4 regions of the Streptomyces sp. NPDC090025 genome follow, and region 1 is predicted to be linked to each of the others. Evidence: riboswitches for the same ligand, from Rfam matches in the RefSeq annotation. Region 1 holds a riboswitch; each other region holds the start of a gene.
What was found. Region 1 has a riboswitch for cyclic di-AMP ahead of ACIPXM_RS28755 (C40 family peptidase). Riboswitches for the same ligand answer to the same signal wherever they lie in the genome.
Positions count from the first base shown of each region.

Region 2: another riboswitch for cyclic di-AMP. It lies ahead of ACIPXM_RS27225 (peptidoglycan DD-metalloendopeptidase family protein); the one in region 1 lies ahead of ACIPXM_RS28755 (C40 family peptidase).
Region 3: another riboswitch for cyclic di-AMP. It lies ahead of ACIPXM_RS06615 (M23 family metallopeptidase); the one in region 1 lies ahead of ACIPXM_RS28755 (C40 family peptidase).
Region 4: another riboswitch for cyclic di-AMP. It lies ahead of ACIPXM_RS19375 (LysM peptidoglycan-binding domain-containing protein); the one in region 1 lies ahead of ACIPXM_RS28755 (C40 family peptidase).

Region 1 covers NZ_JBIVFL010000015.1:123,329-130,688, reverse strand. Annotated here, with positions in the region: gene ACIPXM_RS28780 (adenosylmethionine--8-amino-7-oxononanoate transaminase) at 1-838, opposite strand, end outside; gene bioB (biotin synthase BioB) at 831-2,099, opposite strand; gene ACIPXM_RS28770 (8-amino-7-oxononanoate synthase) at 2,243-3,466, shown strand; gene ACIPXM_RS28765 (hypothetical protein) at 3,530-4,141, shown strand; gene ACIPXM_RS28760 (ATP-binding protein) at 4,352-4,783, shown strand; gene ACIPXM_RS28755 (C40 family peptidase) at 4,924-5,400, opposite strand; cyclic di-AMP (ydaO/yuaA leader) riboswitch at 5,404-5,601, opposite strand; gene ACIPXM_RS28750 (hypothetical protein) at 5,917-6,201, opposite strand; partial or broken gene ACIPXM_RS28745 (ATP-dependent Clp protease proteolytic subunit) at 6,257-6,385, opposite strand; gene ACIPXM_RS28740 (ABC transporter permease) at 6,489-7,360, opposite strand, start outside.
Region 2 covers NZ_JBIVFL010000014.1:9,351-16,710, reverse strand. Annotated here, with positions in the region: gene ACIPXM_RS27255 (1-hydroxy-2-methyl-2-butenyl 4-diphosphate reductase) at 1-116, shown strand, start outside; gene hpnH (adenosyl-hopene transferase HpnH) at 124-1,143, shown strand; gene ACIPXM_RS27245 (aspartate aminotransferase family protein) at 1,151-2,572, shown strand; gene ACIPXM_RS27240 (helix-turn-helix domain-containing protein) at 2,666-3,310, shown strand; gene ACIPXM_RS27235 (DUF6126 family protein) at 3,312-3,467, shown strand; gene ACIPXM_RS27230 (tyrosine-protein phosphatase) at 3,490-4,287, opposite strand; cyclic di-AMP (ydaO/yuaA leader) riboswitch at 4,662-4,827, shown strand; gene ACIPXM_RS27225 (peptidoglycan DD-metalloendopeptidase family protein) at 4,832-5,836, shown strand; gene ACIPXM_RS27220 (SGNH/GDSL hydrolase family protein) at 6,022-6,822, shown strand; gene ACIPXM_RS27215 (STM4011 family radical SAM protein) at 6,833-7,360, opposite strand, start outside.
Region 3 covers NZ_JBIVFL010000002.1:118,113-125,472, forward strand. Annotated here, with positions in the region: gene ACIPXM_RS06600 (DNA topoisomerase (ATP-hydrolyzing) subunit A) at 1-644, opposite strand, end outside; gene ACIPXM_RS06605 (M16 family metallopeptidase) at 830-2,176, shown strand; gene ACIPXM_RS06610 (M16 family metallopeptidase) at 2,203-3,570, shown strand; cyclic di-AMP (ydaO/yuaA leader) riboswitch at 3,795-3,957, shown strand; gene ACIPXM_RS06615 (M23 family metallopeptidase) at 3,970-4,740, shown strand; gene ACIPXM_RS06620 (GntR family transcriptional regulator) at 4,890-5,591, shown strand; gene ACIPXM_RS06625 (HPr family phosphocarrier protein) at 5,809-6,090, opposite strand; gene ACIPXM_RS06630 (GNAT family N-acetyltransferase) at 6,265-7,360, shown strand, end outside.
Region 4 covers NZ_JBIVFL010000007.1:324,560-331,919, reverse strand. Annotated here, with positions in the region: gene ACIPXM_RS19390 (long-chain fatty acid--CoA ligase) at 1-686, shown strand, start outside; gene ACIPXM_RS19385 (PHB depolymerase family esterase) at 749-1,783, shown strand; gene ACIPXM_RS19380 (alpha/beta fold hydrolase) at 1,855-2,790, shown strand; cyclic di-AMP (ydaO/yuaA leader) riboswitch at 3,078-3,238, shown strand; gene ACIPXM_RS19375 (LysM peptidoglycan-binding domain-containing protein) at 3,242-4,075, shown strand; gene ACIPXM_RS19370 (PQQ-dependent sugar dehydrogenase) at 4,211-6,718, opposite strand; gene pqqE (pyrroloquinoline quinone biosynthesis protein PqqE) at 6,720-7,360, opposite strand, start outside.

The DNA.
Region 1 (7,360 bases):
CGGTCAACGCCTTGCCCACGCACATCACATCGGGCGAGACCCCGGCGTGGTCCGCCGCGAACAGTTCGCCGGTGCGGCCGAAGCCGGTCGCGATCTCGTCGAAGACGAGCAGCACGTCGTGCGCGTCGCACGCCTCCCGCAGCACCCGCAGGTACCACGGGCTGTGGAAGCGCATGCCGCCCGCGCCCTGCACCACCGGCTCCACGATCACCGCGGCGAGCTCGTCGGCGTGCTCCGCGATCGCGGCGCGCAGCCGCTCCGCGTACGCCTCCTCGTACCCGACCGGAGGCGCGTCCACGAACACCTGCGGCTGCAGCACGCCCGCCCACAACTCGTGCATCCCGCCCTCGGGATCGCACACGGACATCGGCTGCCAGGTGTCCCCGTGGTAGCCGCCGCGCCAGGTCAGCAGCCGCCGCTTGGCCGGCCGGCCGAGCGAACGCCAGTACTGCAGACACATCTTGGCGGCGACCTCGACCGACACCGACCCGGAGTCGCTGAGGAAGACGTGCCGCAGCGGCTCCGGGGTGATCTCCACCAGGCGCGCGGCGAGCCGCACCGCCGGTTCGTGGGTGAGTCCGCCGAACATGACGTGGCTCATCCGGTCGAGCTGGCCGCGCGCGGCCTCGTTGAGCACCGGGTGGTTGTAGCCGTGCACGGCCGACCACCAGGAGGACATGCCGTCGATCAACTCGTCCTGGCCCTCGACGGGTTCGGCGAGCCGGAGCCGCACCCCGGACGCGGACGCGACGACCAGCGGGTCGGTGCGGCCGGGCATCGGGCCGTACGGATGCCAGACGTGCGCCCGGTCCAGGGCGAGGAGTTCGGAGTTACGCATTCGGCGCGAGGTCCGTACCGGCGCCCCGACGGCGCACCGCGACCAGATCCGTGCGCGCTCCGTCGGCGCCCGGCGCGGCGGCCTGCTCCGGCACCGGCTCGGAGCCGGTCACCGCGGCAGCGCCGCCGCCGCACGGGCCGCAGCCGCCGCCCGCACCGGCGTGCGAGCCGCAACCGCCGCCGGACTCCGCCGCCGCGTGCGAGCCGCAGCCGCCCGCCGCCGGGGCACCGGCCGCGCCCGCGGCCGCCGCCAGGTCGGCCCGGTGCGCCGGGAGCGTGGTGGTGCCCGCGCCCTCCACCTCGAAGCCCGCGTCCGCGATCATGTCGAGGTCGGCCTGCCCGGCCTGGCCCTCGCTGGTCAGGTAGTCGCCCAGGAAGATGGAGTTGGCGATGTTCAGGGCCAGCGGCTGCATGGTGCGCAGATGCACCTCACGGCCGCCCGCGATCCGCACCTCGACGTCGGGGCAGACGAACCGCACCATCGCCAGGATCCGCAGACAGCGCTGCGGGGTGAGGTTCCACTCCTTGGCGAGCGGCGTGCCCTCGAACGGGATGAGGAAGTTGACCGGCACCGAGTCCGAGTCCAGCTCGCGCAGCGCGAACACCACGTCGACCAGGTCCTCGTCGCGCTCGCCCATGCCCGCGATCAGCCCGGAGCACGCGGAAAGGCCCGCCCCGTGCGCCTTCCGCACCGTGTCCACCCGGTCCGCGTAGGTGTGGGTGGTCGTGATGTCCCCGTACGTCCCCTCGGACGTGTTGAGGTTGTGGTTGTACGCGTCGGCGCCGGCGTCCTTCAGCCGCTCCGCCTGGCCGTCCGAGAGCAGACCGAGGCAGGCGCAGACCTCCACGCCCTCGTTCTGCTCCTTGATGGCCTCGATGGTCCTGCCGACCCGCTCCACGTCCCGGTCGGTCGGGCCGCGCCCGCTCGCCACCAGGCAGACCCGCTTGGCGCCGCCCGCGACGCCCGCCGCGGCGGCGGCCGACGCCTCGTCCGGCTTCAGCCAGGAGTACTTGAGGATCCCGGCGGTCGAACCGAGCCGCTGCGAACAGTAGGAGCAGTCCTCGGGGCAGAGCCCGGACTTCAGGTTGACGAGATAGTTGAGCTTCACCCGCCGCCCGAACCACTGGCGGCGCACCTTGCCGGCAGCGCTCACCACATCGAGCAGGTCGTCGTCGGAGGTCGCCAGCACGGCGAGCGCTTCTTCACGGGTCGGCGACTCGCGCCGCAGCCCCTTCTCCACCAGCGTCTTCAGCAGGTCCATAAGCGCTGATCCTGGCCTACCGCGCACCCCCTGGCCAAGGAGGAACCGAACAAACGGCTGCGAATGAGGTGTGTGCATGGCCACACCCTTGTCGTGGCGGCTTGCCGTTAGGGTCTGTGCGCTGCCTACAAAAGGATCCGCATATGCCGTCGTACGCCGAGGACCTGCCGGAGACCGGCCCGGACACCGGCGGGAACGCCGGTCAGGACACGGATCCGCGGCTGGCCGCGTTCGCCTGGACCGAGACGGCCGCCCGGCGGCGCGCCGCGGCCGGACTGGTCCGCACGCTGCGGCCGCGAGCCGCCGAGTCCGACCTGCTCGACCTCGCGGGCAACGACTACCTCGGCCTCACCCGGCGCCCCGAGATCACCGAGGCGGCCGCCGCCGCGGCGCTGCGCTGGGGCGCCGGCGCCACCGGCTCGCGCCTGGTGACCGGCTCCACCCGGCTGCACGCGCGCCTGGAACGCGAACTCGCCGAGTTCTGCGGCTTCGAGGCCGCCCTGGTCTTCTCCTCCGGGTACGCGGCCAACCTGGCGGCGCTGACCGCGCTGTCCGACCGGGACGGGATCGTCGTCTCCGACGCGGGCAACCACGCCTCGATCGTGGACGGCTGCCGCCTCGCCAGGGCCGAGACCGCCATCGTCCCGCACGCCGACCCGGCCGCCGTCGCCAAGACCCTCGCCGCCCATCCCGGCCGCCGGGCCCTGGTGGTCAGCGACTCGGTGTTCTCGGTGGACGGCGACCAGGCGCCGCTCGGCGCCCTCGCGGCGGCCTGCCGGGCGCACGGCGCGGCCCTGGTCGTGGACGACGCCCACGGCTTCGGGGTGCTCGGCGACGGCGGGCGCGGCGCGGTGCACGCGGCGGGCCTCGCGGGCGCGCCCGACGTGGTGGCGACACTGACCCTGTCCAAGTCCCTGGGCAGCCAGGGCGGCGCGGTGCTCGGCCCGGCCCGGGTGATCGAGCACCTGGTCAACGCCGCCCGCACCTTCATCTTCGACACCGGTCTCGCCCCGGCCGCGGCGGGCGGCGCGCTCGCCGCGCTGCGCCTGATCGCCGCCGAACCCGGCCTGGCCGGACGGGCCCGTACGGTCGCGAGCACCCTGCACCGGCGGCTCACCGAGGCCGGGCTCACCGCCGTACGGCCCGACGCGGCCGTCGTCTCGGTGCGCGCCCCCGGCCCGGCCGAGGCGCTGCGCTGGGCCGCCGACTGCCGGGAACTCGGCCTCGGCGTGGGCTGCTTCCGGCCGCCGTCGGTGCCCGACGGCATCTCCCGGCTGCGGCTCACCGCCCGCGCCGACCTCACCGGTGCGGAGATCGAGCGGGCGGTCGCGACGATCGTGCGGACGGCGCCGGAGGGCGCCCGCTGAGCCGGGCGGCGTCCGGCCCCTCGGGCCGGGCCGGTTGTCAGTGGGGCTCGCTAGCTTGATCGCATGAGTTCTTCGCTGAGCGTGTATCTGATCGATCCCAAGGCGGCCCGGGCCCTGGTGGGTTCCGGCGACCAGTCGCTGCTCGACGTGGTCCGGGAGAACTTCGCGGCGGACCTGGCGTCGGACGACGACTGGTTCTCCGCGGAGATCGAGGACGGCGCGCCCACCGCGTTCGAGGCGCTGACCGCGGTGGTGCGGGGCGGGCCCTTCGAGGCGGCGCGGCACCACTCCTTCCCGTACGGCTACGCGTACAAGCGGCTGTGCTCGCTCACCGGTTCCTTCCTCGACAACTCGGCGTTCTCGCCGTTCCGCGGTGACTGGCTGGAGGTCGTCGACGAGGGTCTGACGGCGCTGCGGATCACGGCGGTGTCGGTGGCCGAGTTCGGCTACGGAGGCGGGCTTCCGCAGCCGATACCGCGGGACGACCTGCCGCGCTGCGGCGAGTGGACCCACGAGCAGTGCCTGGCGGCACTGGAGCAGTTCGAGCGGACGAAGGAGGCCGGGCACGCGCCGCCGCTCGACCCCGAGGTGGTGGCGGCCGTGCGGGACGTGACGGGCTGGCTGCGGCACGCGGCGGCGCGGCCGGGCTTCGGGGTGATCGGCTTCGTCTCATGAGCGGGGCGCTGCGCCGGACGGCGGGCCGACGCCCGGGAGTCCCCGACCGGTGCGGGCAGGAACGATCCGGTCGCCCGTCGGACGCTTCACCGCTTCGGGCGACAGATATCCGTATATCTGGTGGATCGCCTCCCGCGGGCCCGGCATCGGTGGCAGTCTGACGCGCAGTGCAGTCCGGGCGTCGCCCGGTGGGAAAGGGACGGCGTCGCCATGGCAGACCTCCAGGAAGCAACCGTCACGCTGCCGAGCGACCCCGCGTCGGTCTCCGTCGCGCGGCGGTACGTCGCGGAGGTGCTGTCCTCCTGGGGCCTCGGTGACGCGACCGGTCTGGCGGACACGATCCGGCTGATCGTGTCGGAACTGGCGACCAACGCCGTACAGCACACCTTCGGGCAGTCGCCCACCTTCACGGTCGACCTGCGTCTGGAGGAGGACGAGCGGCTGCGGATCGGGGTGACCGACAGTCACCCGCGCTGGCCGCAGCGGCTGCCGGCCGCCGTCCAGCAGGACAACGGGCGCGGGATGGTGATCATCCGCTCGCTCGCGGCGGAGGCGGGCGGCAGGCTGTCCGTGACGCCGACCCCGGAGGGCGGCAAGACGGTGTGGATCGCGCTGCCGTGGCGGGCCGTGGTGCCGAGCTGACCGCAGCACCGGACAAGGCGCCCGGACGTGTAGGGCCCGGAGGCTTGGGGCCCGGAGGCCCGGGGGCCCGGGGGCCCGGCGGCCGGGTGCTCCTGGGACGGGAGCAGCGGGCCACCGGGCGTCCCGGTGGACGGAGCGGGTCAGCGGACCCGGCCGTAGTAGACCTTCGACGACCAGATCCGCTCCAGCTTCACCCAGGAACCCGTCTTGGGGGAGTGCCAGATCTTGTTGTCACCCGCGTAGATACCGACGTGGTAGACCCTCCCGCCGGAGTGGAAGAAGACCAGGTCCCCCTTCTGCCTGCTGCCCGACGAGATGTGCCGGGTCTTGTTGTACTGCTGCTGCGCGGTGCGGGGCAGCGTCTTGCCCGCCTTCTTGTACGAGTAGAGCGTGAGCCCCGAGCAGTCGAACCTGGTGGGTCCGGCCGCGCCGTACTTGTAGGGCGATCCCTTCTTCGAGGCCGCGATGTTCAGCGCCTTGTTCGCGTAGGACGTGGCGGCCTGGGCCTCCGGCGCCGCTCCTGGGGCGAGCAGCGTGCCGCCGACGGCGGCGAGGGTGAGAGCCGAGACGGCTCCGGCCCGGGACAGCAGGGACGGGACATGTTTCTGCGCAGTCATGCGCAACCCTTCGTCAGCCGCCTGCGAAGGATGACCTGTCGGGTTCGGGCTGGCGAAGTTGCCCGGCCGCTCGCACGGCTTCACCCCGAGGAACGTCCGCACTGCTCGGACGTCCCGTACTGCTCGGGTCCTCCACTCCTGCCGATCCACTCCTGTCGACCAGTCGTCCGGGACGGCGGCAGGACTCGGCGTCCGCCCGGACCGCCCCGCCGTGGGTGGCGGGGGCTTGTCGTCGACGAGGATCTTGACCCACGGGCAGGGCGAAATCCGAGCTGAAACGGCGATATGTGAGGCTCCTCACGACTGATCCATTCGAGTGGACAGTCAGGTTTCGCGATCTTCGGAGGTTTGGCCGACGAGCCTCCCACCAGCGGCGGAACGCAATATTCCGCCAAATGCGTCTACCTGTTGCGCAACTCTCGGGGATCCTCTGTCGACAGATCGACTACACCGAACGGGGGAGGGAATCTGCCGCTCCGGTGCTCCGTGTGGACCTCGACACGACACGCGTGACTGTCAACTGGCCCTGACTTCGCGGAGGGTGACCCGGTCCGATCGGCGGGCTCCGTCCAACACCCTGAGCGCACGCGCCAATGCCTCCGCGTGGACCTCGCTCTCGCCCCGCAGACGCATGAGGGTGAGCGCGTCCCGCAGGGCCGATGCGCGCCCGACCAGGGCCTGGGCCGCCCGGAGCGCCCCATAGGTATGCGAGCTCCTGGATGGATTGATCCGCCCGAGCAGGTCGACGACTTCGAGGTGGGCGTCGACGAACTCGCCCTCGGCGCGGGTCAACGCGGGCAGCGGCGGGCGCGTCGAGCACCGTCGTACGGCTCAGCTCGGCGTCGATCAGAGCGCGGTCCCGGCCGGTGTGCCCGGCGAGCAGCCCGATGGCCAGCTCCCGCTGGCGCGGCAATTCCCCGGCCTGGATGCCGAGATCGCTGTGCCGGCCCCGCAACGGCTCGTCGAGCGACGGCTCCTGGAGCACGATCCGGGCGCCCGGCAGGGCGAGGCGCCGCCCCGGGGTGCCGGCCGCGAGCAGCACGATCCGCTCGGCGAGCAGCTTCTCGTACGGGTCGAGGGTGCAGGGGTCAGCCGACCGGGGCCGCCGCCGGGGCTCCGGACGGCGCCGGGGTGCCGGTGTCCGGCGTGCCCGGGGATCCGGCCGACCGGCCCGCCGCGCGCCGACCGCCGATCAGCACGGCCGCGAGACCGGCCGCCGCCCACAGCGCCAGGATCAGCAGCGGCGTCCCGGCGCCCGCCCCGTCGAAGGACGACACCGAGCGCAGGGCGGTGCCCGCCGCGCCCGGCGGCAGCCACTGGCCGAGGGTGCCGACCGGCGCGGGCAGCAGCTCGGGCGCGCTGGTGATGCCGGAGAAGGGGTTGCCGAGCAGCACCATCAGGACCGCGCCGAGGCCGATGCCCGGCTTGCCGACGAGCGCCGCGATGCCCGCGATCGCCGAGCCGACGGCGAGCACGGTGAGCGCGAGCACCCCGGCCTCCGCCCACCAGGCGCCTTCGAGCGCGCCGAGCCAGCTGTCGGCCAGGCTCGCGCCGACCACGCCCGCAAGGAGTGCCGCCCCGAGCAGCGCGAGCGCGGCACGGGCGCCGCGCAGGCCGAGCAGCGTCGCCACGATCCCGGCCGCGGCCCCGGCCATGACCAGCGGCAGCAGCCCGGCCCCGAGCACCGCGCCGCGCGGATCGGCGGCGGGCGCCGGGACGACGTCGGTCACCTTGGGCACGGCGCCCGGCGGCAGCTGGGCGGCGACCGCCTCCTTCAGGAGCCCCGCGACCACCGGGCCCGCGGCGGTCGCGGTGAGCAGCTCGGGCCCCTGCGGGGTGACCACCACGGCGCCGTACACGGTCCGGTCCTCGATCGCGGCCCGGGCGGCGGCCGCGTCCGGGTAGCGGTGCACCTCGAAGGCGCCCTCGTGCGCGGCGAGCCGCTGTTCGAGGGCCGAGG
Region 2 (7,360 bases), on a different contig from region 1:
ATGAACTGGTCCGGATCGGCACGGTGCGCGGGGGAATATCGGCCTTCCGTGTTCTCCGTGCGGTCCTTCCCGCATTCTTCGAATGGCACCGTTCTTTGCTGCTCCCCAGGAGGTGAGCGAGTTATGGCCATGCCGCTCCGTCAGTCCATCCGGGTCGGGACCTATCTCTTCGAACAGAAGCTCCGCAAGCGGGCCAAGTTCCCGCTGATCGTCGAGCTCGAACCGCTGTTCGCCTGCAACCTCGCGTGCGAGGGCTGTGGCAAGATCCAGCACCCGGCCGGTGTCCTCAAGCAGCGGATGCCGGTCGCCCAGGCCGTCGGCGCCGTCCTGGAGTCCGGCGCTCCCATGGTGTCCATCGCCGGCGGCGAGCCGCTGATGCACCCTCAGATCGACGAGATCGTGCGTCAGCTCGTGGCCAAGCGGAAGTACATCTTCCTGTGCACCAACGCGATGCTGCTCCGCAAGAAGCTCGACAAGTTCACCCCCTCCCCGTATTTCGCGTTCGCCGTGCACATCGACGGACTGCGCGAACGCCACGACGAATCGGTGGCCAAGGAGGGCGTGTTCGACGAGGCGGTGGCGGCGATCAAGGAGGCCAAGCGGCGCGGCTTCCGGGTCACCACCAATTCCACCTTCTTCAACACCGACACCCCGCAGACGATCATCGAGGTGCTCAACTACCTCAATGACGATCTCCAGGTCGACGAAATGATGATCTCGCCCGCCTACGCGTACGAGAAAGCCCCTGACCAGGAACACTTCCTGGGCGTCGAGCAGACCAGGGAACTCTTCAAGAAGGCGTTCGCGGGTGGAAACCGGCGACGCTGGCGGCTCAACCACTCGCCGCTCTTCCTGGACTTCCTGGAAGGAAAGGCCGACTTCCCCTGCACCGCGTGGGCGATCCCCAACTACTCACTCTTCGGGTGGCAGCGCCCCTGCTATCTGATGAGCGACGGCTACGTACCCACGTACCGCGAACTCATCGAGGAGACGGACTGGGACAAGTACGGCCGCGGCAAGGACCCGCGCTGCGCCAACTGCATGGCGCACTGCGGCTACGAGCCCACCGCCGTCCTCGCCACCATGGGCTCCCTCAAGGAGTCGCTGCGCGCGGTGCGCGAGACCGTCTCCGGAAACGGGTGACCGGACCATGACGGGTGGGACCGACGGGACGGCCGGGGCCGGAGCCCCCGGCGGCTTCGATCTGCGGGCGCTGCTCGCCGCACGCGGCGCCGAGCGCTACGAGCTGCACGCCCGGCATCTGAACCACCAGCTGCCGCGGATGCTGCACACCATCGGCTTCGACAAGGTGTATGTACGGGCCGAGGGCGCGCACTTCTGGGACGCCGAGGGCAACGACCACCTCGACATGCTCGCCGGATTCGGCGTCATGGGCCTCGGACGGCACCACCCCGTCGTCCGCCAGGCCCTGCACGACGTCCTGGACGCCCAGCTCGCCGACCTCACCCGCTTCGACTGCCCGCCGCTGCCCGGCCTGCTCGCCGAGCGGCTGCTCACCCACAGCCCGCACCTCGACCGGGTGTTCTTCGGCAACAGCGGCACCGAGGCGGTGGAGACCGCGCTCAAGTTCGCCCGGTACGCCACCGGGCGGCCGCGGATCCTCTACTGCGCGCACGCCTTCCACGGGCTCACCACCGGCTCGCTCTCGGTCAACGGCGAGAACGGCTTCCGGGACGGCTTCGCGCCGCTCCTGCCGGACACCGCGATCGAGCTCGGCGACCTCGACGCGCTGGAGCGCGAGCTGCGCAAGGGCGACGTGGCAGCCTTCGTGGTGGAGCCGATCCAGGGCAAGGGCGTGACGGAGGCCCCGCCGGGCTTCCTGCGCGCCGCCCAGGAGCTGCTGCACCGGCACGGCGCGCTGCTGATCGCCGACGAGGTGCAGACCGGGCTCGGCAGGACCGGCGACTTCTACGCGTACCAGCACGAGGAAGGGGTCGAGCCGGACCTGCTCTGCGTCGCCAAGGCGCTCTCCGGCGGCTATGTGCCGGTGGGCGCCACCCTCGGCAAGGACTGGATCTTCAAGAAGGTCTACTCCTCGATGGACCGGGTGCTCGTCCACTCGGCCAGCTTCGGCGCCAACGCGCAGGCGATGGCCGCGGGCCTCGCGGTGCTCTCGGTGATGGAGTCCGAGGGCACGGTCGCGCACGCCCGCCGGATGGGCGAGCTGCTCATCGGGCGGCTGCGCGAGCTGGTCCCGCGCTACGAGCTCCTGAAGGAGATCAGGGGCCGCGGCCTGATGATCGGCATCGAGTTCGGCCGGCCCAGCTCGCTGGGCCTGCGCAGCCGCTGGACCATGCTGCAGGCGGCCCGCAAGGGACTGTTCGCGCAGATGGTCGTGGTGCCGCTGCTCCAGCGGCACCGGATCCTCACCCAGGTGTCCGGCGACCACCTGGAAGTGATCAAGCTGATCCCGCCGCTGGTGATCGACGAGCGGGACGTCGACCGCTTCCTGGCCGCCTTCACGGCGGTGATGGACGACGCCCACGGGGGCGGCGGGCTGATGTGGGACTTCGGGAAGACCCTGGTGAAGCAGGCGGTCGCGCAGCGCTGAGCCGGGCGCCCCCCGATCGGTACGGGGGCGCCGGACTTTTGCCTCTGAGGCAAGAAAATTGCCTCAGAGGAAAGTTCCTGGCGGAATGTACCCATGGACCGAGTCCCCGACGTCCCACCGGACGTCCTGCCCGGAGGACTGCCCGACGGGCTGCCCGATGTCGCCCCGCAGCTGCGCGCGCTGCGTCGGCGGCGCGGGCTCACCCTGGAGGCCGCCGCCCAGCGGGCCGGGCTCTCCCCGGCCCACCTCTCCCGCCTGGAGACCGGCAACCGGCAGCCTTCGCTGCCGATGCTGCTCGCCCTGGCCCGTATCTACGGTACGACGGTCTCCGAGCTGCTCGGCGAGGTGGCGCCGGAGCGCGACCCGGTGATCCGGGGCGCGCGGGCCGAGCCGGTCGAGGCCGACGGCTGGGTCTACCGGCCGGCCGGAGCCGCGGGCCGGGCCATGCAGGCGCTGCGGGTGCACGTGCCGTACGCCACCAGCGCCGACATCGTCCGGGTCCACCCGGGCGAGGAGTGGCTCCACGTCCTCGAAGGCCGGGTGCGGCTCGCGCTCGGCGACGCCGTGCACGTGCTCGAACCGGGCGACGGCGCGCACTTCGACTCGTTCACCCCGCACCGGATCGGCGCCGCCACCCGCGGCGGCGCCGAGCTGCTGTTCGTGCACACCCTGCTGCAGAGCCCCGTCGCCGAGCTGTGCCTCGGCGGCAGGGGCTCGACACACCCCGGAAAGGACTGACATGTCCGAGAAATCCGCACCGGTCACCGGCGAGGAGCGCGGCGAGGGCAAGTTCCCCAAGGGGCTGGTGCTCCGGCTCTTCGCCTATCTGGTCGCCGGCCACCTCTTCGCCGCCTTCCTCTACCTGCTGTTCGCCATGGGCGCGCAGAACCAGTAGTCCCGCCGGGGCGCGGCCTCGCTCACGCCTCCGTGAGCAGGTGCTCGCGCAGTCGCTCCAGGGTCTTCGGCGCGAGCTGGAGGCCCTCGGTGAGATAGGCGCCGACCGAGCCCCAGGTCTCCTCGATCATGTCGAAGGCGCCGCGCAGATACTCCACCCGCGCGTCGAACAGCGGCGCGAGCAGCTCCATCACCTCGGGCGACATGGCGTCCGGCGCGGTGGAGCTGCGCTGCACCTTGTAGCGCCGGTGCGGGGCGTTGGACTTCACGTAGTCCGCCTCGATCGCCGACCGGTCCACGCCGACCGCGAGCAGCGCGATGGCGATCGCGAGCCCGGCCCGGTCCTTCCCGGCCGCGCAGTGCATCAGGGCGGGGACGCTGTCCTCGGCCATCGCGTGCAGGATGCGGCTGTGCTCGGCCGTCCGCCGGACGACCATCTTCCGGTACGACTCCGTCATCCGGGCCGCGGCCTTGCCGTCGCCCAGGATCTCGCGCAGCTGCTGGATGTCACCGTCGCGAACCAGCCGCCAGAACTCCTTGCCGTCCGCCGGGTCGTTCAGCGGTATGTTCACGTTCCGCACACCCGGAAGATCCACGTCCGGACCCTCCACCCGGACGTCCGCCTCGTTGCGGAAATCGAAGACGGTGTGCAGGTCGAGGGTGGTGAGGAAGGCCGCGTCCGCGGCAGTGGCGTGGGCCAGGTGGCCGCTGCGGAAGAGCCGGCCCGGGCGGACGGCCCGGCCGTCGGAGGCCGGCAGTCCGCCGAGGTCGCGGAAGTTGCGTACGCCGGTGAGTTCGGGCTCGGTCGTGGCTTGTGTCACGGTTGCTCCTGGTCGCTCGATCGGTTCCTGGGGCAATCATCACGGCTGGTGAGCCCCGTCCGCACCCCCATCGGACTGGAATGGGTGATCTGTCCGGATTGGGTGATTGTGTATAAGCCGCCCTGTTTCCAGGGGAGATGAGCGCGGCGGCGTGAGGAGCGTCATAACCGTGACGGACCGTGGTTGATCATCTTTTCCAAATTCCCCCCGGCAAAGGGAAATCGAGGGACCGTCATCGACGGAGGGTGACGGGAATTCCGGCCGGAATTCAGCTGCCACCGAAAACCAGGCAACCCGTGGCTTGTTCCCGCCGTCCCGGCTCGTCTAGCGTCGCGCTCAATCCGGTCGGACCGCCGAATCCTGCCGCCGACCGGAATCCGCACCCACCCGTACCAGGCAGGAGCGGGGGACCCAGGTACCACGCCGATCCCTCGAAGCTGAGACCGAGAAGAACGGCTCGGGGTGAAGCCGCGCGACCGCGCGGCCGGACATCTCCAGTCCGAACCCGACAGCTCACCTCGCAGGCGACGGAGAGGAATTCGCCATGCCCGCGAAGGGTAAGCACCGCCGTCCCAAGGTCAACCCGATCACCCGCGGGTTCGTCGCCGCCGGTACCGGAGGCGCCGTCGTCGCCCTCCCGCTCATCGGCGCCACCGGCGCGCACGCCGCCGAGCAGGCCGCCCCGGCCGCCGCTCCCCGCCAGGCCGTCGCCGCCGCCGTGCCCGCCGCCGCCCCGAAGGCCGCGGCCAAGACCCCGGCCGCCGAGCAGTACACCGTCGTCCGCGGCGACTACCTGTCCAAGATCGCCGTCGAGCACCAGCTCACCGGCGGCTGGCACAAGCTCTACCAGGACAACCGCCAGATCGTCGGCGAGAACCCCTCGCTGATCCTGCCCGGCATGAAGCTCACCCTCGGCGGCAAGAACACCGCCAAGGCCCCGGCCAAGGCCGCCGCGCCGAAGGCCGCCTCCGCCGAGCGCTCCACCGCGTCCGCCAAGAGCGGCTCCGCGAAGAACGGCGACGAGGCCCCGAGCCGCGCCTCGCGCGGCGCCGACCGCTCCTCGGCGTCCTCCGCCGCGGACTCCGCTTCCTCTTCCTCCTCGTCGGCGTCGTCGAACTCGTCCGCCGCCGGCACGGCCTCCTCCTCCGGCTGGGTCGCCCCGGTCGACGGCGGCATCTCCACCCCGTACCGCGCCTCCGGCTCGATGTGGTCCTCCGGCTACCACACCGGCGTCGACTTCATCGCCTCCTCCGGCACCACCGTCCGCGCGGTCGGACCCGGCACCGTCTACTCGGCCGGCTGGGGCGGCTCGTACGGCAACCAGGTCGTCATCCAGCACGCCGACGGCACCTTCTCGCAGTACGGCCACCTCTCCTCGCTGTCCGTCTCCGCCGGCCAGACCGTCAGCGGCGGCCAGCAGATCGGCCTGTCCGGAGCGACCGGCAACGTCACCGGACCGCACCTGCACTTCGAGATGCGGACCGGCCCGGAGTACGGCTCCGACATCGACCCGCTGGCCGCGCTGCGCCAGCACGGCGTGGGCATCTGATCCCGGATCAGCCCGCCACGCGGACACCCCGGAGGCCCGGCACCCTGTGCCGGGCCTCCGGCACGTCCGGCGTGTCCCCGATGTATTCCGGCTTGGCGAAGTCTTTATCGGTGGCATATGTCACCCGCCGTCAACCCCTCCTTACGGTCGCGTAGGTCACATCCCGCGAGGAAAGATGTGCTCCCGTGGCAGACGATTCGAGATCAACAGACAGCAGCGCGATCGGGTCGTACGCGGCGATCGGTGACAGCTTCACCGAGGGCGTCGGGGACCCCGGGCCCGATGGGACGTACGTCGGCTGGGCGGACCGGTTCGCGGTCCTGCTCGCCGACGAACTGCCGGAGGCCGAGCACGACGACTTCCGGTACGCGAACCTCGCCGTGCGGGGGCGACTGCTCGACCAGATCGTCGCCGAGCAGGTCCCGAGGGCGAAGGAACTCGCCCCCGACCTGGTGACCTTCTGCGCCGGGGGCAACGACATCATCCGCCCCGGCACCGACCCCGACGACGTCGCCGAGCGCTTCGAGCGCGCGGTGGCCGACCTCAGCTCCGCCGTCGGCACCGTCATGGTGACCACCGGCTTCGACACCCGTGACGTGATCCTGCTCAAGCACCTGCGCGGCAAGATCGCCACCTTCAACGGGCACGTCCGCGCCATCGCCGACCGCTACGGCTGCCCGGTGCTCGACCTGTGGTCGCTGCGGTCCGTGCAGGACCGCCGGGCCTGGGACGACGACCGGCTCCACCTGTCGCCCGAGGGGCACACCCGGGTCGCGCTGCGCGCCGCCCAGGTCCTCGGGATGCGCGTACCGGCCGACCCCGAGCAGCCCTGGCCGCCGCAGCCGTTCCGCGGCACCCTCGAGGTCCGCAAGGACGACATCCACTGGGCCCGCGAATACCTGGTCCCGTGGATCGGGCGCCGGCTGCGCGGCGAGAGCTCCGGCGACCACGTCGAGGCCAAGCGCCCGGACCTGCTCCCGCTCTGACCGGACCGGCTCAGAGCAGGGGCAGGGTGCGGGCCGTCCCGGGCCGGGGGAACAGGCCCGGGACCGCCGCCGGAGCGGGCACCGGGACCCGCGCCGGGACGCGTTCGAGGACACCGCCCGCGAACACGTCGTACAACGGCAGCGTCTCCAGGTGCACATAGCCGATGTGGCAGTCGCACACCGCGAGCGGGCACGGCCGCGGCCGCAGCGCCGCACGGTACGAGCCGTCGTACAGATTGCCCAGCTCGGCCGGGACGAAATGGCAGCGCCGCACCGTCCCTTCGCCGTCGACGGAGATCACCGACTCGCCCGTCCGGCACGGCAGCCCGGCCGAGGCGTGCGGCTGCCTGCTGAACGGGAACAGCGGGTCGAGCTCCGTCCAGGCAGCGGCCTCCGCGTCGGTGTAGGTGTGCCCCTCCGCCGCGTTCACCCACAGGTACACGTGCTCCGGCAGCTCCGCACGCAGCCGCACGGCGTGCTCGCGGTGCTCCGGCAGACCGACCACGCCGACGCTGAACCGCACCCCGCGCCCGGCCAG
Region 3 (7,360 bases), on a different contig from region 1:
GCGTTCGGATACCGGATCAGATGCCGGGCGGCGGCGACGACCTCGCCCAGGTTGTGCGGCGGCATGTTGGTGGCCATGCCGACGGCGATCCCGGAGGCGCCGTTGACCAGCAGGTTCGGATAGGCGGCGGGGAGCGCGACCGGCTCCCGCTCCTGGCCGTCGTAGTTCGGGGTGAAGTCGACGGTGTCCTCGTCGATCGACTCCGTCATCATCAGCGCGGCCGGGGCCATCCGCGACTCGGTGTACCGCATGGCGGCCGGCGGGTCGTCGTTGCCGAGCGAACCGAAGTTGCCGTGGCCGTCGACCAGCGGCACGCGCATGGAGAACGGCTGCGCCATGCGCACCATCGCGTCGTAGATCGACGCGTCGCCGTGCGGGTGGAGCTTGCCCATGACCTCGCCCACGACGCGGGCGCACTTGACGAAGCCGCGGTCGGGGCGCAGGCCCATCTCGTTCATCTGGTACACGATGCGGCGCTGGACCGGCTTCATCCCGTCGCGGGCGTCGGGCAGCGCACGCGAGTAGATCACCGAGTACGCGTACTCGAGGAAGGAGCCCTGCATCTCGTCAACGACGTCGATGTCGAGGATCCGCTCCTCGAACGCGTCGTCCGGCGGTGGTGTCTTCGTGCTGCGGCGGGCCATCGCGGCTGTGGCTCCTTCACCAACAAGGTTGATCTGACGCGGACCATTGTGGACCGTGGCACCGACAACGCCGACCGCGACCCGGAAGAGGGACATCCGAGAAGGCCGGGAACTTCGCCAGGTGTCGGCGCGCTTGCATACAGTGGCAGGACTTTTCCAGACGCGATCGAAGGGGACACATGCCCATGGGTCACACGGCTGCGGCCGAGGCCGGCTCCGGCGGCCTGACAGCGACCGAGCACCGGCTGGCGAACGGCCTGCGCGTGGTGCTCTCGGAGGACCACCTGACCCCGGTCGCCGCGGTCTGCCTCTGGTACGACGTCGGCTCCCGGCACGAGGTCAAGGGCCGCACCGGCCTGGCCCACCTCTTCGAGCACCTGATGTTCCAGGGCTCGAAGCAGGTGCACGGCAACGGGCACTTCGAGCTGGTGCAGGGCGCGGGCGGTTCGCTCAACGGCACCACCAGCTTCGAGCGGACCAACTACTTCGAGACCATGCCGACCCACCAGCTGGAGCTCGCGCTCTGGCTGGAGGCCGACCGGATGGGTTCGCTGCTGGCCGCCCTGGACGACGAGTCCATGGAGAACCAGCGGGACGTCGTGAAGAACGAGCGCCGCCAGCGCTACGACAACGTGCCGTACGGCACCGCCTTCGAGCGGCTGACCGCCCTGGCGTACCCCGAGGGCCACCCGTACCACCACACCCCGATCGGCTCGATGGCCGACCTGGACGCGGCGACCCTGGAGGACGCGCGGAACTTCTTCCGCACGTACTACGCGCCGAACAACGCGGTGCTCTCGGTCGTCGGCGACATCGACCCCGAGCAGACCCTCGCCTGGGTCGAGAAGTACTTCGGCTCCATCCCCGGGCACGACGGCAAGCCCGAGCCGCGCGACGGCTCGCTGCCCGAGGTGATCGGCGGCCAGCTGCGCGAGGTCGTCGAGGAGGAGGTCCCGGCCCGCGCGCTGATGGCCGCCTACCGGCTGCCGCACGACGGCACGCGCGCGTGCGACGCGGCCGACCTCGCCCTCACCGTCCTCGGCGGCGGCGAGTCCTCCCGGCTGCACAACCGGCTGGTGCGCCGCGACCGGACGGCCGTCGCCGCCGGTTTCGGCCTGCTGCGGCTGGCCGGCGCGCCCTCGCTCGGCTGGCTGGACGTCAAGACGTCCGGCGGCGTCGAGGTGCCCCGGATCGAGGAGGCCGTCGACGAGGAGCTGGCCCGGTTCGCCGCCGAGGGCCCGACCGCCGAGGAGATGGAGCGCGCCCAGGCCCAGTTGGAGCGCGAGTGGCTGGACCGGCTGGGCACGGTCGCGGGCCGCGCCGACGAACTGTGCCGCTTCGCGGTGCTGTTCGGCGACCCGCAGCTGGCCCTGACCGCCGTCGACCGGGTGCTCGACATCACGGCCGACGAGGTGCGCGAGGTCGCCGCCGCGCGGCTGCGCCCGGACAACCGCGCCGTGCTCGTCTACGAGCCGGTGGCGGGCGCGGCCGACGAGACCGACAGCGACGAGGAAGAGGGGGCGGACCAGTGACCGACGCTGCCGCGTCTTTGACGAGCATGACCTTCCACCCGCAGCCGCAGCCGGGCGACGCCAGGCCCTGGGCCTTCCCGGCGCCCGAGCGGGGCGCGCTCGACAACGGTCTGACCGTGCTGCGCTGCGACCGCCCCGGCCAGCAGGTGGTGGCCGTCGAGATCTTCTTCGACGCCCCGCTGGACGCCGAGCCGGAGGGCCTCGACGGTGTCGCCACCATCATGGCCAGGGCACTGTCCGAGGGCACCGACCAGCGCTCCGCCGAGGAGTTCGCGGCCGAGCTGGAGCGCTGTGGCGCCACCCTGGACGCGCACGCCGACCACCCCGGCGTCCGGGTCTCCCTCGAAGTCCCGGTCTCCCGGCTGCCGAAGGCGCTCGGTCTGCTCGCCGAGGCCCTGATCGCCCCGGCGTTCGCCGCCGACGAGGTCGACCGGCTGGTCGCCAACCGGCTCGACGAGATCCCGCACGAGTCGGCCAACCCGGCCCGGCGCGCCGCCAAGCAGCTCTCCAAGGAGCTCTTCCCGGCCGCCGCGCGGATGTCCCGGCCGCGCCAGGGCACCGAGGAGACGGTGTCGGCGATCGACGCCGCCGCCGTCCGCGCCTTCTACGAGGCGCACCTGCGCCCGGCCACCGCCACCGCCGTGGTGGTCGGCGACCTCACCGGCGTCGACCTGGACCAGGTCCTCGCCGACACCCTGGGCGGCTGGAGCGGCAAGCCCGCCGCGCCCCGCCCGATGCCGCCGATCACGGCCGACGACACCGGCCGTGTCGTCATCGTGGACCGGCCCGGCGCCGTCCAGACGCAGCTGCTCATCGGCCGCGTCGGCGCGGACCGCCATGACAGCGTGTGGGCGGCCCAGGTGCTCGGCACGTACTGCCTCGGCGGCACCCTCACCTCGCGCCTCGACCGCGTGCTGCGCGAGGAGAAGGGCTACACGTACGGCGTGCGGGCCTTCGGCCAGGTGCTGCGGTCCGACGACGAGGGCCACGGCGCCTCGATGCTGGCCATCAGCGGCTCGGTCGACACCCCCAACACCGGTCCGGCACTTGACGACCTGTGGAAGGTGCTGCGCACCCTCGCCGCCGAGGGTCTGACGGACGCCGAGCGGGACGTCGCCGTGCAGAACCTGGTGGGGGTGGCGCCGCTCAAGTACGAGACGGCCGCCTCGGTCGCCGCGACCCTCGCCGACCAGGTCGAGCAGCACCTCCCGGACGACTACCAGGCCCGGTTGTACGCGCAGCTGGCGCGCACCGGCACGGTGGAGGCGACCGCCGCGGTCGTCAACGCCTTCCCGGTGGACCGGCTCGTCACGGTGCTCGTCGGCGACGCCGCGCAGATCGCGGAGCCGGTGCGGGCCCTCGGCATCGGTGAAGTGACGGTCGTCACCGGCTGATTGGACCGCCGCCCCGCGCGCGCGGCGTACGAAGGAAGGACCCTGGCGATGCACTTCGCCAGGGTCCTTCATCTTTGGGTGATTTGTCCGGATTGCCGATGAGTGTGACTGAATGCCCTGTGGCATGTCTTACAAACAGGCGTGTCTGTTTGGTGATTGACGCACGATCGGCCTAGCGTCAACCCGACTGTCCGCCCGTCGTACGACGCCGCGCCCGCGGCATCGGACAGTCATCGCCGAGTCCCCGTCAGGCGCGAGCCTGGGGAGCCGGGGACCCACGCAGTCCCTGGGGTGAATCGGACGCCTTCGCTCAGGCGGAGGGGCCCGTAGGAGACCTTCCTGCTCCGAACCCGTCAGCTAACCCGGTAGGCGAGAGGGAAGGAAAGGATCAGCCACTACATGGCGTTCACCCGTGCCACCGGGAAGCATCGTGGTCCGAGCCGGATGGCGCGCCGCAGTGCGGGCATCGCCGGCGTCGCGACACTGGCCACCACCGGCGTCATCGGCACCCTCGCCTCCCCGGCGCTCGCCGCGGAGCCCGAGCGCCCCTCTCCCGAGGACACCGGCCTCACCCAGGTGATCGCCGCGGAGACCCTCACCGAGCGCGTCGACGCCCAGGTCGCCGCCCAGGAGAAGGCCGCCGCCGAGGAAGCCGCCCGGATCAAGGCCGCCGCCGAGGCCAAGCGCAAGGCCGAGGCCCGCGCCAAGGAGCTCCGCCAGGCCAAGGAGCGCGCCGCCCGCGAGGCCGAGCGCAAGCGCCTCGCCTCCTTCCAGCTCCCCGTCGCCGGCTCGTACGTGACCACCGGCTACAAGACCGGCGGCTCGCTCTGGTCCTCCGGCAGCCACTCCGGCATCGACTTCCACGCGGCCTACGGCAGCACCGTCGTCTCCGTCGGCTCCGGCACCGTCGTCGAGACCGGCTGGGGCGGCGCCTACGGCAACAACATCGTGATCCGGATGACCGACGGCACGTACACCCAGTACGGCCACCTCTCCGGCATCACGGTCTCGGTCGGCCAGCACGTCACCCCCGGCGACCGGATCGGCATCTCCGGCTCCTCCGGCAACTCCACCGGCCCGCACCTCCACTTCGAGGCGCGCACCAGCCCGGAGTACGGCTCCGACATCAACCCGGTCTCCTACCTCCGGGCCCGCGGCGTCAACGTCTGACCCACCGCGCACCAGGCACCAGAAAGCCCCGGCTCCCCGTGAGCCGGGGCTTTTTGCATTCCTTGTCACCAGGCACCGTCGGAATTTCCGGCGTCCTGCAATAGAGTCGCGGGAACGCGGTGGGAATTTCACGGAAGCGGAGGTCGGACATGCGCGTTCCGGCGCACTCGGTATGCACGGCGATCCGGGACGACATCGTCACCGGGGTGTATCCGCGCGGCGCCAGACTCACCGAGGAGCAGCTCGCCCGCCGCTACGGCGTCTCCCGGGTCCCGGTCCGCGAGGCGCTGCGCACCCTGGAGTCCGAGGGCTTCGTGGTCAGCCGCAGGCACGCCGGGGCGCAGGTCGCCGAGCCCACCGAGCGTGAGGCCGCCGACCTCCTCGACATGCGCGCGCTGCTCGAACCGCTGGGCGCCGCGCGGGCCGCCCAGCGCCGCACCGACGCCCACCTCAAGGTGCTGCGCGGCCTGGTCAGGCTGGGCCAGGAACGGGCCCGCAGGGGCGGCGGCGCCGATCTGGCCGCACTCGGCGGCTGGTTCCACGAGACCCTGGCCCAGGCCGCGGGCAGCCCGCCGCTCGGCGCGCTGCTCACCCAGCTGCGGCACAAGATCGCCTGGATGTACGTGGTCGAGCCGACCGCCCGGCCGGTCGAGGCGTGGGCCGAGCACGGCGCCATCGTCGACGCCGTGGCCCGGCGGGACGCCGAACGGGCCCGCGCGCTCACCGCGCTGCACGGCGAGCGGGCGGCGGCCCTGCACCGGCTGAAACGGGCGGAGCGCGCGGACCGGACCGGCCGGAAGGGCGTGAGGGTTTCGCAACATGCCGTCAACAGCGCGGGACCCCGGAATTAACACGGAGCCCGTATAACGGAGCCCGTATACAAAAGAGGCGGGAATTCCGGGTGGTGTTTTCGGGTGCCCGGAGCGCGCTGAATTCCGCTATTTCGGATCCCCGCCCCGGGCCGGGTTCCGTTCCGGCCCGAAAAAGAGACCGGAAAAGAGAAACGGCCGTGCCCGCCGGAGAACCGGGGGACACGGCCGTGTCATGACCGTCGTCGGGGAGGACGGGTCAGACGGTCTCGGGGAGCTCCTCGAGACCCTCGGCGACCAGCTTCGCCAGGCGGTCGAGCGCGGCCTCGGAGCCATCGGCGTCCGAAGCGAGCACGATCTCCTCGCCGCCCTGGGCACCCAGGCCGAGCACCGCGAGCATGGACGCGGCGTTGACCGGGTTGCCGTCGGCCTTGGCGATCGTCACGGGGACGCCGGCGGCCGTGGCGGCACGGACGAAGATGGAGGCGGGGCGGGCGTGCAGGCCCTCGGCCCAGCCGACGTTGACGCGGCGCTCAGCCATGGTGGTTGCCCTTCAACTTTCAGCGGTTGTCTAGACCAGTCTCTCACGGGTGACGACGTGCTCGTGCCGACCTTGGACCCCTCCGGGACGGCCGTTCGGCCCTCCCTACCTTGCATGCCGAGCACCACCCGCGCGACCGGTGCCGCTGTCGGACCCCGGCCGTAGGCTGGCCCCATGCAGAGCGCCGCTGGGCAGTCACACGGGCAGTCACAAGCGTCGGAACACGCCTATCCCGACCACTGGGAAGCGGACGTGGTCCTGCGCGACGGCGGCACGGCCCGGATCCGCCCGATCACCGCCGACGACGCCGACCGCCTGGTCAGCTTCTACGAGCAGGTCTCCGACGAGTCGAAGTACTACCGCTTCTTCGCACCCTACCCGCGGCTCTCCGCCAAGGACGTGCACCGCTTCACCCACCACGACTTCGTCGACCGGGTCGGACTCGCCGCCACCGTCGGCGGCGAGTTCATCGCCACCGTGCGCTACGACCGGATCAACGACCTCGGCCGCCCCGCCTCCGCCCCCGCCGACGAGGCCGAGGTCGCCTTCCTCGTCCAGGACGCCCATCAGGGCCGCGGCGTCGCCTCCGCACTGCTCGAACACATCGCGGCCGTCGCCCGCGAGCGCGGCATCCGCCGCTTCGCCGCCGAGGTGCTGCCCGCCAACAACAAGATGATCAAGGTGTTCACGGACGCCGGATACACCCAGAAGCGCAGCTTCGAGGACGGCTCCGTCCGCCTCCACCTCGACCTGGAGCCCACCGACCGCGCCCTCGCCGTCCAGCTCGCCCGCGAACAGCGCGCCGAGGCCCGCTCCGTGCAGCGGCTCCTCGCCCCCGGCTCGGTCGCCGTCATCGGCGTCGGCCGCACCCCCGGCGGCGTCGGCCGCACCGTGCTGCGCAACCTCCTCGACGCGGGCTACACCGGCCGCGTCCACGCGGTCAACGCCGCCCTCGGCGACCCCGCCGAAGAAACGGAAGGAACGGAAGGAACGGAAGGAGCGGAAGGATCCGGCGGTCGCCGGCTGGAGGGCGTGCCCGCCGTCCGCTCCGTCGCCGACATCGGCGCCCCCGTCGACCTCGCCGTCGTCGCCGTCCCCGCCGAACGCGTCCCCGAGGTCGTCGCCGACTGCGGCGCCCACGGCGTCCAGGGCCTGGTCGTGCTCTCCGCCGGATACGCCGAGAGCGGCCCCGAAGGCCGCGAGCGGCAGCGCGCCCTGGTCCGCCAGGCCCGCTCGTACGGCATGCGGATCATCGGGCCGAACGCGTTCG
Region 4 (7,360 bases), on a different contig from region 1:
CGGTGTCCGGCGGCGCCGCGCTGCCGGTCGAGGTGCTGCACGCCTTCGAGAAGGAGTTCGGCGCCCCGCTCCTGGAGGGCTACGGACTGACCGAGACCTCGCCGGTGGCCTCCTTCAACCGCCCCGAGGGGCCGCGCCGCGCGGGCACCGTCGGCCTGCCCATCGAGGGCGTGCGGATGCGCGTCCAGAACGCGGACGGCGCCGAGCTGCCCGACGGGGAGATCGGCGAGGTCGCGGTCAGCGGCCACAACATCATGAAGGGCTACTGGAACCGCCCCGAGGACACCGCCGCCGTCATCCAGGACGGCTGGTTCCGCACCGGCGACCTCGGCGTCCGTGACGACGACGGACTCTTCCGGATCGTCGGCCGCACCAAGGAGATGATCATCCGGGGCGGCTTCAACGTCTACCCGCGCGAGATCGAGGAAGTCCTCCACGAGCACCCCGCGGTCGCCGAGGCCGCCGTCATCGGCGCCCCGCACCCCGAGCTCGGCGAAGAGGTGGCCGCCGTCGTCGCACTCCGCCCCGGCCACGAGGGCACCGTCACCGCCGACGAACTCCGCGAGTTCGTGAAGGCGCGCGTCGCCCCGTACAAGTATCCGCGTCTGGTCCGGCTGACCGACGCGCTGCCCAAGGGTCCCACCGGCAAGATCCTCAAGCGGGAGATCGCACCCCCGGCCGGCTGACCCGTCATCCCCCCTCACCGGGCTCCCGCCGCCGCGCGGGAGCCCCGCCAGGAGTGATCACGATGCGCACCAGACCCTCGCCGCTCCGCCGCACCACCCTCGTCCGCCGACTGGCGGTCCTGCTCACCGCGCTCGCCGCGGTCCTCGGCCTCGCCGCCCCCGCCCACGCGGGCGAAGGGCCCCTCCCCAGGCTCCACATCACCGGCACCTATGTGACCGGCATCTCCTCCGGCGGCTTCATGGCCTCCCAGCTCCAGGTCGCCTACTCCGGCACCTTCCAGGGCGTGGGCGTCTTCGCCGCCGGGCCCTACTACTGCGGGAAGGGCGCCCTCGTCACCGGCGTCATCGCCTGCGGCACCGGACTGCTCTCCACCGACCCCGAGGGCATCGAGCAGATCGCCCGCCGCTGGTCCGCCGAGGGCCGCATCGACCCCGTCGGCAACCTCACCGGCAAGCCCGTCTACACCTACCACGGCACCAAGGACCCGCTGGTGCGGGACCGGGTCAGCGACGAAGGCGTCCAGTTCTACCGGGACTTCGGGGCCCGCGTCCGCTACCACGACACCGACCCGGCCGGACACGGCTGGCCCACCCCGAACGCGCAGCTCGACTGCGGCACCACCTTCTACCCGTTCCTCATCAACTGCGGCAACGACCCGCAGGGCGAGATGCTCACCCACTGGCTCGGCTCGGTGAACCCGCCGTCCGCCGTCCAGACCGGCACCCTCGGCGCCTACGACCAGGACCGCTACGTGCCCGGCGGCTGGGCCCAGTGGTACAGCATGGGCGGCAAGAGCTACCTCTACACCCCCGACTCCTGCGCGCTCGGCGCCCCCTGCAAGCTGGTCGTCGCCCTGCACGGCTGCCTCAGCGACGACAAGTTCGTCGGCGACCGCTTCGCCCGCGAGTCCCACCTCAACGAGTACGCCGACACCAACGACCTGGTGATCCTCTACCCGCAGGCCGACATCAGCGTCGCCCGCGCCAACCCGCAGGGCTGCTGGGACTGGTGGGGCTACACCGGGAGCGACTTCGCGCAGAAGTCGGCACCGCAGATGCGGGCCGTGCTCAACCAGGTGCACGCGCTCGGCGGTTGAGCCACCGGTCGCCGAACGCCCGCCCCACGCCCGCCCCTCACCCCGCCCTTCAGGCAAGGAGACACCCGCACATGACGACCCGTCCGGACCCGTCGGGGGACACCACCCCCGCACCGGCCGCCCTCGACCTCACGGTGGACGACGGCACCACCCTCCGGGTGCTGCGCTTCGGCACCGGGCCGCGCACCGCCGTCGCCGCGCACGGCATCTCGGCCTCCGCGATGTCCTTCGCGGGCGTGGCCCGGCACCTGCCGCCGGACTGGTCCCTGTACGCGCTCGACCTGCGCGGCCGGGGCGGCAGCACCGCCGTCCCCGGCCCGTACGGGATGGACCGGCACGCCGCCGACCTGATCGCCGCCGCCCGCGCCTACGGCGACGGCGGCCCGGTCGCCCTGACCGGCCAGTCGATGGGCGCCTACGCGGCCCTGCGCGCCGCCGTCCGGGCCCCGGCCGGACTCTTCGACCGGCTGCTCCTGATCGACGGCGGCCTGCCGATGCCCGTCCCCGCGGGCATCGACCCCGACGCGCTGCTCGACGCCACGCTCGGCCCGGCGATCGCGCGGCTCGCCCTGACGTACGAGAGCGACGCGGCGTACGTCGACTTCTTCCGGGCCCATCCGGCGCTCGGGCCGCACTGGAACGAGGACATCGAGGCGTACGTGCGCTACGACCTCACCGGCCCTCCGCGGGCCCGCAGGTCCCGGGCGCGGGAGGCGGCGGTACGGCACGACGGCCGCGAACTCCTCACCGGGGAGGCGGCGTTCGGCGCGGACCTGGCGGCGCTCGACATCCCGGCCCTGCTGCTGCACGCGCCGCTCGGCCTGCTCGGCGCGGCGCCCGCGATGCACCCGGCGGAGCTGGTGGCGCACTGGGCGGACCGGGTACCGGGTCTCGGCACCGAGCTGGTGCCGGACTGCAACCACTACACGATCCTCATGGGCGAGCCCGCCCGGACGGTCGCGGACCGGCTCGTGAATGCCCCCGGCATTAAGGGACAAAACGGATGATGTCCGTTTATCGATAGGTAAGGCGGGCGGGCTCCGTATTCAGTGATCTGAATCACTCGGGACCCGTCCGCCTTTCCCTGTCGGCCGTTCTGCCGTGACGTCATCTCCGTTCGCGCGGAGCGGTGTTGAGGACGTCGGTGAATCACCGGTGAACGGGGCCGGAATGATCCTTTTGGAATTCTCTCTAGATCAATTGGTGATATCGAATTCCGGTCTTGTTCTCCAGATTTGTTTTCGCATAGCGTCACCTCGCAACCGGACGGAAACGCCGAATCCTGCCGCCGCCCGGAACGACCGCACCCACACCCTTCCGGCAGGAGCGGGGGACCCAGGTTCGCCGCCGGTCCCGGTATTCCGGGACCGGCTCGGGGTGAAGCCGCGCATGTGCGCGGCCGGGCATCTCCAGCCCGAACCCGACAGCTCACCTCGCAGGCGCAGGAGAGGAAACGCCATGCGTGGACACGGCAAGCACCGCCGCCCCAGGAACACCCCGCTCACCCGCGGGATCGCCGTCGCCGGTCTCACCGGCAGCGCCGCCCTCGCCCTGCCGCTGACCGGCGCGGGCGCCGCGGCCGCGGCCGTACCGGCGACCACGCCGATCCACCTCTCGACCGTCGCGGTCGCAAAGCAGACTCCGGCGCGGGCCGCCTCGCTCACGCACGCGGTCGTCAAGGGCGACACGCTCTCGAAGATCGCGCGGAAGTATTCCGTGAGCGGCGGATGGAAGAGCCTCTACCAGGCCAACCGTGCCGTGGTCGGCGCCGACCCGGGGCTCATCCACCCGGGCCAGAAACTGTCGCTCACCACGGCCGGCGCCACGAAGACGGCCACGAAGACCGTGAAGAAGGCGGCGGCGAAGGCGGCGGCGAAGACCGTGGCCCCGGCCGTCGCCCGAGCCGTCCCCGCCGTCGCCACCTCGGCGCCGAAGGCGGCGACCGCCGCCCCCGCCGCCTCCTACGGCTACGCGGACAACCTGGAGGGCTGGATCCGTGAGTCCCTCGACGTGATGGCCCGCCAGGGCATCCCCGGCACCTTCGACGGCATCTACCGCAACGTCATGCGCGAGTCCTCGGGCAACCCGCGGGCCGTGAACGACTGGGACTCCAACGCCGCCGCCGGCACCCCGTCCAAGGGCCTGCTCCAGGTGATCGACCCGACCTTCCAGGCGTACCACGTGGCCGGGACCTCGCTCGACCCCTACGACCCGGTCGCCAACATCGTCGCCGCCTGCAACTACGCCGCCGACCGCTACGGCTCGATCGACAACGTCTTCGGCGCCTACTGAGCCACCGGGGCCACCGGGACCAGCGGGGCCGCACACGGCGACGCCGCCCGGTCCGGGATCCGAGGGGGGATCCCGGACCGGGCGGCGTTCGCGCTCCGGTCCGGCCCGATGGGCGGGGACGGGGGTGGGGGTGGGTCAGCCGACGTCGATCCGGTAGATCTTGTCCGCGCCGTCCGCCGCGCCGCCGTTGTTGTCCGCGTTGGTCGTGGTCAGCCACAGCCGGTCCGCGCCCGGCACCTTGGTGACCGTGCGCAGCCGCCCGTAGGTGCCCACGTAGTACGAGGTGGGCGTGCCCACCGACTCCGTGTCACCGGTGATCGGGATCCGCCACATCCGCTCGCCGCGCAGGCTCGCCATGTAGACGACGTTGCGGACGATCGCGATCCCGCTCGGCGACGCCTGCGCGACCGGCCAGGTCGCCTTCGGGTTGGTCATGCCGGACGTCGAGCAGTTGCCCTCGCAGGTCGGCCAGCCGTAGTTGCCGCCCGGCTTGATCAGGTTGAGCTCGTCCTTGCTCGCGTCGCCGAACTCCGCCTCCCACAGCCGCCCGGTGCGGTCGAAGGCCAGGCCCTGCGGGTTGCGGTGGCCGAAGCTGTAGACGTAGTTGCTGAACGGGTTGCCGGGCGCCGGGCGCCCCGCCGTCGTCATCCGCAGGATCTTGCCGTTGAGCGAGTTCTTGTCCTGCGCAAGGGCCGGGGTCTGGCCGTCGCCGGTCGACGCGTACAGCAGACCGTCGGGGCCGAACGCGAGCCGCCCGCCGTTGTGGAAGCGGTTCTTCTTGATGCCCTGGAGCAGCACCGTGTAGCCGCTGAGCGAGGTCCCGTCGTACGTCATGCGGGCGATCCGGTTGCCCTCGGACGCGGTGTGCATGAAGTAGACGTAGTGGTTGCTGGACCAGTTGGGGTCGACGGCCACGCCCATCAGGCCGCCCTCGCCGTCCGTGGTCATGGTGTTGGGCACCGAACCCACCTGGGTGCGGGTGCCGGTCGGCGTCACCTTGAACACCTTGAAGCCGTCCCGCTCGGTGACCAGCGCGGTCTTGCCGTCCGGCATCCAGTGCACGCCCCACGGCACGGTCCAGCCGCTGGACAGCGCGGCCGGCGAGCCCGGCACGCCACCGCTGTCGGAGCAGGCCCCGGTGGTGAAGGTGACCGGCGCCGACGGCGTCGAGTAGCCGCCCGCGGTGTCCTTCGCGACCACCGTCAGCGAGAACGGCGCGTCGCAGGCGAGCCCGGTCACCGCCTTCGTGGCGGCCGGGGGAGCGCCGGTGACGGTCGCCACGACCGCGGCGCCGCTGCGGATCTCGTACGCCACCACGCCCTTGTCGTCGCTCGACGCGCCCCAGGTCAGGGTCGCCCCGGTCGAGGTCACCGCCGACACGGTGGGCGTGCCCGGTGTGCTCGGCAGCGGGTCGGTGCTCTGCCCGGTGGTGCAGTCGACCGCCACGCTCGCCGGGGAGGCGTTCCCCGAGGCATCACGGCCGATCACCGTCAGGTTGTACGTGGTCCCCGGCGCGAGCCCGGTGAGCGCCTTGCTCGTGCTGTCGCCGGGCGCCTCGGCCAGCTTGTTGCCGCGCTCGTAGATGTCGTACGCGCTGACCCCGACGTCGTCGGTGGACGCGCCCCAGCTCAGGGTGAGCCCGTTCGGGCCGATGCCGGAGCAGCTCGGCGTCCCCGGGCGGCTCGGCGCGGTGGTGTCGGCGGCCGTGCCGACCCGCAGCCGGTCCAGGTTCGGCCCGCCGTCGGCGCTGGTCGCGGTCGCCCGGACGGTGTTGCTGCCCGCCTTCAGGGCCGCGTTGACGCTCTTCGCGGTCCAGGTGGTCCACGCCCCGGTGGCCGGGAAGGTGACGCCGGACGCGACGACGGTGCCGTTCACGGAGATGTCCATCGGGCGGGTCGCGTCGGTGCCGTTGGCGTACTGGAAGGTCAGCGCGGAGGTCCCGGCGGTGGCCGCGCTCACCGTGAACTCCACGTACGAGCCGACGACGTTGGTGTAGTCGACGAAGCCGGTGCCGGTGTAGCCGGTGTGGTTGGAGGCGACCGCGCCCTGGTTGATGGTCGCGTCCTCGGCCTGGTAGTCGGTGACCGGCGCGGTCAGTTCGACGTCCAGGTAGTCGAGGTTGGGCAGCCCGGCCACGCTGCTCGACGTCAGCCGGATCTTGTTGGCCCCGGCGGTGACCGGCGCGGTCACGGTGGCCGTGGTCCAGTCCGTCCAGGTCCCGGTCGACGGGAACGGCTTGGCCGCCGCCACCACGGTGCCGTTCACGGCGATGTTCGCGGGCCGGTCGGTGGTGGTGCCGTTGGCGTAGCGCAGCGAGAACACCGCCGTGCCCGCGGTCGCCGCGTTCACCGTGAACTCGACATAACTCCCGGCAACGTTGTCGCCGTTGACGAAACCGGTGCCCGAGTAACCGGTGTGGTTGCTCTCGACCGCGGCCTGGGAGAGCGCCGCCGACTCCGCCTCGTGCCGGACCGGCGCCAGGGCGCCCGCGGACACGCCGGCCGACACCGGGGCCGCCGCGGCGCCGGTCCCGGCCAGGGCCGTCGAGCCGAGCGCGGCGACCGTCGCCACGCCGATCAGACCGGTGCCGAGACGTCTGGCCCGGCCCGCCCCACGGCCGTTGCTCCGTATGGATTTCTGCACGTCACACTCGCTTCCACGATGCTCTTCGGGGGATCAGGGGGTTCAGAGGGGTGGGAGAGGTCAAAGAGGTGGGAGGGTCGGCCGGGACGGCCGTGAGGTCACGGATCAGCCCGTGGTCGGGGGAGAGCGAGCAGGCCGGATCGGCCCGCGCCGGATCGCCGGTGAGGGCGAACGCCTGGCAGCGGCAGCCGCCGAAGTCCTCCTCCCGGCGCGCGCAGCTCCGGCACGGCTCGCGCATCCAGTCGGTGCCCCGGTAGCGGCCGAAGGCTGGCGACTCCCGCCAGATCCACTCCAGCGTCCGGTCCCGCACGTTCGGCGGGTCGAGACCCGGCAGCGAGGCGGCGGCCGGGCACGGCAGCACCGTCCCGTCCGGGGTCACCGTCAGCGAGACCTTGCCCCAGCCGCCCATGCACGGCTTGGCCGTGCCGTCGAAGTGGTCGGGCACCACCCAGATCAGCTCCGGCCCGCCGGACGCCCGCAGCCGCTCCCGCCAGGACTCCACCGAGGCGACCGCGCGCGCCAGTTGACCGGCGGTCGGCAGCAGCCGGTCCCGGTTGAGCAGCGCCCAGCCGTGGTACTGGGCGTTGGCCAGCTCGATCCGTTCGACGCCCCAGGCGAGCCCGAGCTCCACGAGCGCGTCGA